DNA from 2 places in the Kluyvera sp. CRP genome. Region 1 is predicted to be linked to the other one. Evidence: predicted binding sites of a transcription regulator. Region 1 holds the regulator's gene; the other holds the start of a gene.

The links. Region 1 encodes Fur, which represses iron uptake genes when iron is present. Its sites were predicted from a motif close to ATAATAATGAGAACNACTATCAA; they were not measured.
Region 2: K7B04_RS22720 (Nramp family divalent metal transporter) is a predicted target of Fur. The motif match lies at 2,246-2,268, and genes of this name have one in related genera.

The regions. Positions count from the first base shown of each region.
Region 1 is NZ_CP082841.1:2,623,995-2,628,425, reverse strand. It holds gene ybfF (esterase) at 102-866, shown strand; gene ybfE (LexA regulated protein) at 996-1,289, shown strand; gene fldA (flavodoxin FldA) at 1,441-1,971, shown strand; gene fur (ferric iron uptake transcriptional regulator) at 2,264-2,716, shown strand; gene chiQ (ChiQ/YbfN family lipoprotein) at 2,838-3,173, opposite strand; gene chiP (chitoporin) at 3,224-4,431, opposite strand, start outside.
Region 2 is NZ_CP082841.1:4,801,926-4,806,356, reverse strand. It holds gene K7B04_RS22730 (EAL domain-containing protein) at 1-736, shown strand, start outside; gene nupC (nucleoside permease NupC) at 771-1,973, opposite strand; gene K7B04_RS22720 (Nramp family divalent metal transporter) at 2,309-3,544, shown strand; gene K7B04_RS22715 (hypothetical protein) at 3,635-4,431, shown strand, end outside.

The DNA of each region.
Region 1 (4,431 bases):
AGGGGCACGGCAAAATTCGGATGAGTTCCTCACTTGCCCCTGAGCGTTAGAATGTTCAACATGATACCCTAACCCGACAATGCGAAAAAAAGAACTTTGCTATGAAATTGAATTTCCGAGCGCAAACTGCACAAAACCTGCACAATAATTCCCCCATCGTCCTGGTCCACGGTCTGTTCGGCAGCCTGGATAACCTCGGCATTCTCGCCCGCGACCTGCTTGCCGATCACGATGTCATTCAGGTCGACATGCGTAACCACGGTCTGTCGCCGCGTTCCGACGATATGAGCTATCCGGCCATGGCGCAGGATTTGCTCGATACTCTCGACGCCAACCAGATTGAGAAAGCGACATTCATCGGCCATTCAATGGGCGGAAAAGCGGTGATGGCGCTGACCGCGCTGGCCCCGGAGCGCATCGACCGCCTGGTGGCAATCGACATTGCGCCGGTGGATTACCACGTGCGTCGTCATGATGAGATTTTTGCCGCCATTAACGCCGTCACCAGCGCGGGCGTCTCCACGCGCCAGCAGGCAGCCACGGTGATGCGCGAGTATCTGCATGAAGAAGGCGTGATTCAGTTTCTGCTGAAGTCGTTTGTTGACGGTGCCTGGCGCTTTAACGTGCCGGTGCTGTGGGAGCAATATCCCCATATCGTCGGCTGGGAAACCATTCCGGCCTGGGAACACCCTGCGCTGTTTATTCCCGGCGGCAATTCACCGTATATCACCGAAGCCTATCGTGACGATCTGCTGGCGCAGTTCCCGCAGGCGAAAGCGCACGTGATTGCCGGGGCGGGTCACTGGGTTCACGCCGAAAAACCGGACGCCGTGCTGCGCGCCATTCGCCGTTACCTCGCTGAGTGATTAAAAATGCATCGACCGCGCGCCAGAATGGCCGTGGTCGTTGGCGTGCGGGTTCCACTGTTGTATGATTGCGCGCTGTCTGCACCGGGCACCGTCCGGTAGCTTGTTTCCCCGAAGTCACTCAGAACCATGGCAAAAGAACAAACGGACCGTACGACATTAGATTTGTTCGCAAATGAGCGTCGGCCGGGAAGACCCAAAACCAATCCGCTTTCGCGTGACGAACAGCTCCGCATTAATAAGCGCAATCAGCTCAAACGCGACAAAGTTCGTGGGCTTAAGCGCGTCGAGTTAAAGCTAAACAGCGACGCCGTTGATGCGCTCAACGAGCTGGCGGCAGCCCGTGACATGAGCCGCAGCGAACTCATCGAAGAGATGCTGATGAGCCAACTGGCGCTGCTGCACGGACAAGGGAAAGTCTGAAATATCCCCCCAGAACGCACTTTCATGTAGCAGAGTGTGCAGTACGGCACGATAGCTGTTTCCGCCCGCTTCTCTGTTCTGCTATGATTGCCCTTATCTGTGGGCAATAAGCCACCACCATATCATTAAGTTTCAAGAGGTTATTTTACTCATGGCAATCGTTGGCATCTTCTTCGGTAGCGACACCGGGAACACCGAAAATATCGCAAAAATGATTCAAAAACAGCTTGGTAAAGATGTCGCTGACGTTCACGACATTGCCAAGAGCAGCAAAGAAGACCTGGCAGGCTACGATATCCTGCTGCTGGGTATCCCAACCTGGTACTACGGTGAAGCACAGTGCGACTGGGACGATTTCTTCCCGTCTCTGGAAGAAGTTGACTTCAACGGTAAGCTGGTCGCCCTCTTCGGCTGTGGCGATCAGGAAGACTACGCGGAGTACTTCTGCGATGCGCTGGGTACGATTCGCGACATCATCGAGCCAAACGGCGCGACCATCGTTGGTCACTGGCCAACCGCAGGCTACCACTTCGAAGCGTCGAAAGGCCTGGCCGATGACGACCACTTCGTGGGTCTGGCGATTGACGAAGACCGCCAGCCGGAGCTGACCGCTGAACGCGTTGAAAAATGGGTTAAGCAGGTTGCTGAAGAGCTGCACCTCGACGAAATCAAAAACGCCTGATGATATTGAGGCGCGATAACAAATCGCGCCTCATTAATAGGTAAAAGCAATCAAAATAATAGCTACATTTTTTTAACTTTTCAGCGCATACCTGTACAATATCTTCTGATTTAGCGTAGGTTCATCGCTCTGTTTGTCGGTGACGCCTCGTTTTTGAAAGCTTAGTTTACCCAAGCCTTGCTGTTTTCATTTATCCAGGGTCATTCTATAATGAGACGCATTAAAACGGGTGAATTCTCTGTGATACTTTCGCTGATGGAAGTTAATCGTTTAGCAACAGGACAGATTCCGCATGACTGACAATAATACCGCATTAAAGAAGGCTGGCCTGAAAGTCACACTTCCACGGTTAAAGATTCTGGAAGTTCTTCAGGAACCGGATAACCACCATGTCAGCGCGGAAGACTTATACAAACGCCTGATCGACATGGGTGAAGAAATTGGCCTGGCCACGGTTTATCGTGTCCTGAACCAGTTTGATGACGCGGGCATCGTGACCCGTCATAATTTTGAAGGCGGCAAATCCGTTTTCGAACTGACCCAGCAGCATCACCACGATCACCTTATTTGCCTCGACTGTGGCAAAGTGATCGAGTTCAGCGACGAATCTATCGAAGCTCGCCAGCGTGAAATTGCCGCCAAACACGGAATTCGTCTGACCAACCACAGCCTTTATCTTTATGGCCACTGCGCTGAAGGCGACTGCCGTGAAGATGAACATGCTCACGATGGTGTAGAGAAGTAACTTCCCCCCTCGTTAAAAAGCCAGCGCCATGCGTTGGTTTTTTTTTGCCCTTCGTTCGCATTCAGCCATAAAAAAACCGCTGCAAGCAGCGGTTTTTTCAGTTATTAGCATTCGCCTTATCTTATGGCTTCACGGTGTTATTGCTGCGAATTTCCTGCCACATCTTATCGCATTTGGCTTTTACGGCCTGGTCGTTACCGGTACGGGTTGCCTGAATACACTGCTGGTAATCCAGCACGCGTACGGATTCCTGATTAGCAAACTGTTCATGCTGTTTCTCTTTTTTCAGCACGTTCAGCACGCTCTGGCAGGCCTGGATTTTGTCCGGATTGCCTTCAGCGGTGTTAATGCACGCGCTGTAGGCATCCTTCAGCTTACTGTCTTCTTTCGGCGTGGATGGCTGAGCGCAAGCGGTAAGGCCAGCGGCCATCAGGGCAACAATAATCAGTTTTTTCATACGATGAGCCTCTTAGCGGCGGCAGAGGCTTCCCCCTGCCGCATCATGCATCAGAAAATAGTGAACGGTGCGATAACCATGAATTTCACGTCACGCTCATCCTGGAAGATGTTGCCGTAACCACCGCCCCAGCTTGGGATGTCGGAGTGGTTGTCGTACTGAGTGAAGTGCAGTTTGAAGAGGGTACCCTTCGCGCGGCCTTCCTGTACGGTATACATGGCATCCAGGCTGTATGCAGATTCTCTGATCGTATTGTTTTTGTTGTAGTAGGCATCCGGGTTCATCTGCCAGGTCGCTGGTTTCGCATCCCATGCATAGACGTAGGATGCACCCACTGCCCAGCCAGGAAGATTCCAGTTCTTCAGGTCATACATACCACCGAAGAAGACCGCTTTTTCGCCGTTGGCGTTGAAGTCAGAGCGGTTATCCCACCAGATATCCAGACGACCGTTAGATGACGCGTAGGTCGGGGTCATACGCTGCAGGAAGTAGCCCTGCTGACCGTCAGCCTTAACCCAGGTCCCTTCCAGACGGAAGTCGAACACTTCGTTCAGCTTATAGCCAAATGTTAACGCCTGCAGCCACGCGGTGCCGTCGTAAATGTCGTTCACGCCGTGATCGCTCACTTTGTCACGGGTACCGTAGAACTGGTAGCTGGTGGTCAGCGGGCCGCCAGGGATATCAAATTTGTAGCTTGCTTTGGCGAAGTACTGGTCGACATAACCTTCCGCCTGACCGAATGCCGCTTCCAGCACCAGGTCATTTTTAAAATCGTATTTCGCACCAATAGAGTGCAGGTAATCAACTTTGGTCTTCTTATCATTCTGATAGAAGTTATCCATCTCCAGATGCCATGGCGCCTTATACTCATTGGTCCACATGTAGGAGAAGCTCAGCGCGCCATTGTCGCCGTAGTCAAAGTTTGCCCCGGCTTCAGCGCCCTGGTAAGTACCCGGCATAAAGCTCCAGTGCGGTGCCAGCAGGGTTTGACCGGTTGGTTGAATGTAACCCGCACGCGCCCAGGTTGGGCCAAGTTTAAATTTAGCTGCCGCTTTATACAGGCTGATACCGCTCTTATCGCCGCTGTAATCTTCGCTATAGCCTTTATTTTTTGACGAGAATGCAATTTCGTTCGGGTGACCGCTTTCGCTACTTTCCGCCATTTCAATCGCGGTAAAAGCAGCAATATCAATACCGAACATGTCAGCCGCATAACCCGACTGGAAGTCGAGGTTGGCGTTCCAGGTGGAGTGAGAAA
Region 2 (4,431 bases), 2.2 Mb from region 1:
TGTGCTGTTGAATCGGGTTAAAAACGCGCTGGACTGGGGCGGTTTTGTGCTTTACGCCCAGTCGATCAGAAAGCCTTCCGGCGAAGGTTACTACGAGATACTGAGCCGCCTCGTTGACGCTGACGGTATGGTTACGCCGGATAAATTTATCCCGGTTCTTGCGCAGTTCAACCTTAGCAAGCGCTTTGACATGCAGGTACTGGAGTATCTGTTCAGCTCGCTGGATGAGCTTCCCGATAAGAATTTCTCGGTGAATCTGATGCCGTACACCTTGATGCAAAAGGGGAGCGCCGCCGAGATTATCGCGCTGTTCCGCCGTTATCACGTCGATGTTAAACGCATTATTATCGAGATTACCGAAGAGCAGGCTTTTTCCAACTCTGACGTCAGCGTTGCCAATATCCAGCAGTTGCGTCAGTTTGGCTGCCTGATTGCGATTGATGACTTCGGTACCGGCTACGCGAACTATGAGCGCCTGAAGCGTCTGGAAGCCGACATTATAAAGATAGATGGCTGCTTTGTACGTGATGTTTTAAACAACCCGATGGATGCGATGATTATTCGCTCTATCTGCGAGATGGCGAAGCTGCGGAATTTGTCCGTGGTGGCAGAATATGTCGAGACGGAAGAACAGCAACAGCTGCTGGAACGCCTTGGCGTGCACTATATGCAGGGCTACCTGATCGATAAACCGCGTCCGCTCTGGCAGCTTGAGAACAAAAAAAAGGACCTGTAACAACGTTACAGGTCCTGATGTTAGCGACGGTGAATTACAGAACCAGCGCGGCGATAGACGCAGACAGCACGCTCACCAGCGTAGAACCGTAAACCAGCTTCAGACCGAAGCGAGAAACCACGTTGCCCTGTTCTTCGTTCAGACCTTTAATCGCACCGGCGATGATGCCGATGGAAGAGAAGTTGGCGAAGGAGACCAGGAACACGGAGATGATGCCGACCGCGCGCGGAGAGAGCTCAGCGGCGATTTTCTGCAGATCCATCATGGCGACGAATTCATTGGAAACCAGTTTGGTTGCCATGATGCTGCCCACCTGCAGGGATTCACTTGCCGGTACACCCATGATCCATGCAACCGGATAGAAGATGTAGCCCAGAATGCCCTGGAAGGAGATGCTGTAGCCAAACCAGCCGGTTACGGTGGCGAACAGGGCGTTCAGCGCGGCGATCAGGGCGATAAAGCCGATCAGCATCGCAGCAACGATAATTGCCACTTTGAAACCTGCCAGAATGTATTCACCCAGCATTTCGAAGAAGCTTTGACCTTCGTGCAGGTTAGACATCTGAATGTTTTCTTCGCTGGCATCAACGCGGTACGGGTTGATCAGCGACAGGACGATAAAGGTGCTGAACATGTTCAGTACCAGCGCCGCGACAACGTACTTCGGCTCCAGCATGGTCATGTAGGCGCCAACGATAGACATAGACACGGTAGACATTGCCGTCGCCGCCATGGTGTACATGCGGTTACGGGACATTTTACCAAGGATGTCTTTATAGGCGATGAAGTTTTCAGACTGACCCAGAATCAGGGAGCTGACGGCGTTGAAAGACTCCAGTTTGCCCATGCCGTTGATTTTCGACAGCACGGTACCAATCGCACGAATGATGATAGGCAGTACGCGGATGTGCTGCAGGATACCGATCAGCGCAGAGATAAACACGATAGGGCACAGTACTTTCAGGAAGAAGAAGGCCAGACCTTTATCGTTCATGCTACCGAAGACAAAGTTGGTCCCTTCGTTGGCGAAACCGAGAAGTTTTTCGAACATCTCGGAGAAGCCTTTCACAAAGCCCAGACCAATATCGGAGTTCAGGAAGAACCAGGCCAACAGCACTTCAATGACCAGTAGCTGGATAACATAACGAATGCGGATCTGTTTGCGGTTAGAACTGACCAGCAAGGCCAGGATCGCCACCACAACGAGCGCGAGAATAAAATGCAAGACGCGGTCCATATTTGCTCCAAACATGAGACGGGTTAAATTTTCGTGCACATTCTATGTAACATGGTTAAATAAAACGAGATCTGTCTCTCACTATATTCAGAACCTGTGAGCAAACTCAAAATTAGTGATCAAGCATGCATTTTTGTTATGTTGAGTAAATGTATGAAAAGTTTCCACGTTGTACTACTCTCTTCTTAAGCGTATACCAAACCTTCCCAACCTCCAGTCTGGCTATTGGTTCCGGCTATCAGAATAATCATTATCACCTTGCTTAAATGAACTTGATAATCATTCTCATTCTGTTAGCCTAAAACATAGCAAAGGCTATGTTTTTGAGGCAGAGAATGACAAACAGTCGCATTGAAACTAACAGCTGTCGTACCGCACGCCGTATGCGGCTGGCGCTGATGGGGCCGGCATTTATTGCCGCGATCGGCTATATCGATCCGGGCAACTTTGCGACCAACATTCAGGCGGGCGCCAGCTTTGGCTACCAGTTGCTGTGGGTGGTAGTGTGGGCCAACCTGATGGCGATGCTGATTCAGGTGCTTTCAGCAAAGCTGGGTATCGCCACGGGGAAAAACCTCGCGGAGCAGATTCGCGACCATTACCCACGACCGGTGGTCTGGTTCTACTGGGTGCAGGCGGAAATTATCGCCATGGCGACCGATCTTGCCGAGTTTATCGGTGCGGCGATCGGCTTTAAGCTGATTCTGGGCATTTCGCTATTGCAGGGCGCGGTGCTGACCGGGATTGCCACCTTTTTGATTCTGATGCTTCAGCGCCGTGGGCAAAAACCGCTGGAAAAAGTTATCGGCGGCCTGCTGCTGTTTGTGGCTGCAGCCTATATCGTTGAGCTGGTGTTCTCTCAGCCCGCGCTGGCGCCGCTGACCAAAGGCATGCTCTTGCCATCGTTGCCAAACGGCGAGGCGGTCTACCTGGCGGCGGGCGTGCTGGGGGCAACCATTATGCCGCACGTTATTTATCTTCACTCATCGCTGACCCAGCATCTGCACGGCGGCAGCGCTAAAGAGCGCTATCAGGCCACCCGCTGGGACGTCGCTATCGCCATGACCATCGCCGGCTTCGTGAACCTGGCGATGATGGCGACCGCCGCAGCGGCTTTCCATTTCCACGGACATACCGGGATTACCGATCTCGATCAGGCCTACCTGACGCTTGAACCGCTGCTCAGCCATGCGGCGGCGACTATTTTTGGCCTCAGCCTGATCGCGGCCGGTCTCTCCTCTACGGTGGTGGGTACGCTTGCCGGCCAGGTGGTGATGCAGGGCTTTATTCGCTTTCACATTCCGCTCTGGTTCCGCCGCGCGGTCACCATGCTGCCGTCGTTTATTGTCATTCTGATGGGGCTGGATCCGACGCGTATTCTGGTGATGAGCCAGGTGCTGTTGAGCTTTGGGATTGCGCTGGCGCTGGTTCCGCTGCTGATTTTCACCAGCGACCGCAAGCTGATGGGCGAACTGGTCAACACGCGGTGGATTAAACGCCTCGGCTGGGCGATCGTTGCGGTGGTGGTGGCGCTGAACGGCTGGCTGCTGCTGGGAACCCTGCTGAATTAATTGCCCGATTGCCGTGACCCGCGACAGGTCACGGTTTTTCTGGCGTTTTTTCGTTACGCTGTGTTTTGCGTTTAACCTCAGCGAACGTTCATGAACTCTTTTGATCTCTCTTTTCTCAAATACCTTCAGGATAACAGCCCGCTCGCGGTCGATAGCGCGGTGCTGCGCTTTGGCAAAACGCTTTCCACCCTGAAGCGAACGATGAAAGAGCTTAACGAACTGCTGCCGGATGAAGCGCATCTCCATCAGGATAATGCGTTTATTACGACCGGCATCACCTACAGTGATTACATCCAGTTTTTACAGCGCGTGCGTTTTAACCGCTATCTCACGACCGGTGAAGAGCGCGTTCAGGATCTGTTTGTTGCGCTCTGTCTGCACGATGTGGTCAATAAAAATGAGTACTATAAAAAGTTCTATGTCAGCGCCGGGACGGTGAAAAACGATAATCCGCTCATGCTCAACCGGGTGCAGGAAAGTGGGTTAACGCTGCTGAGCATACCGAGAAAAGGTTCGCAACTGGTGGGCGATGAATTCAGCCTGCGTCTGGCAGCCTGTATGTCGATTCTGAAAACCGTCGAGATCGGTACCGGTCATCAGCTGATTGCGCATCAGGCCAACGAGCCTATCAATCGTTCCATTGCCGAGCAGTTTCTCCATGAGTGTGCGCAGGAGATTACCCAGGCGGCGGCCTATTATGAAAAGGTCATCAGCCCGGTGATTCACCTTGGCTACAACGGGCGGAAATATCTGCTGGTCTATCTCAGCCTGGCGCTACAGCGCATTCGTCGCGGACGGCGAATCAACGACAGCTCGGCGGCAGCATTCCTGACCACCTATCCCTATCGCGTGTTGGCGGAGAAAGATGAAAATGCCTGCCTGGATAT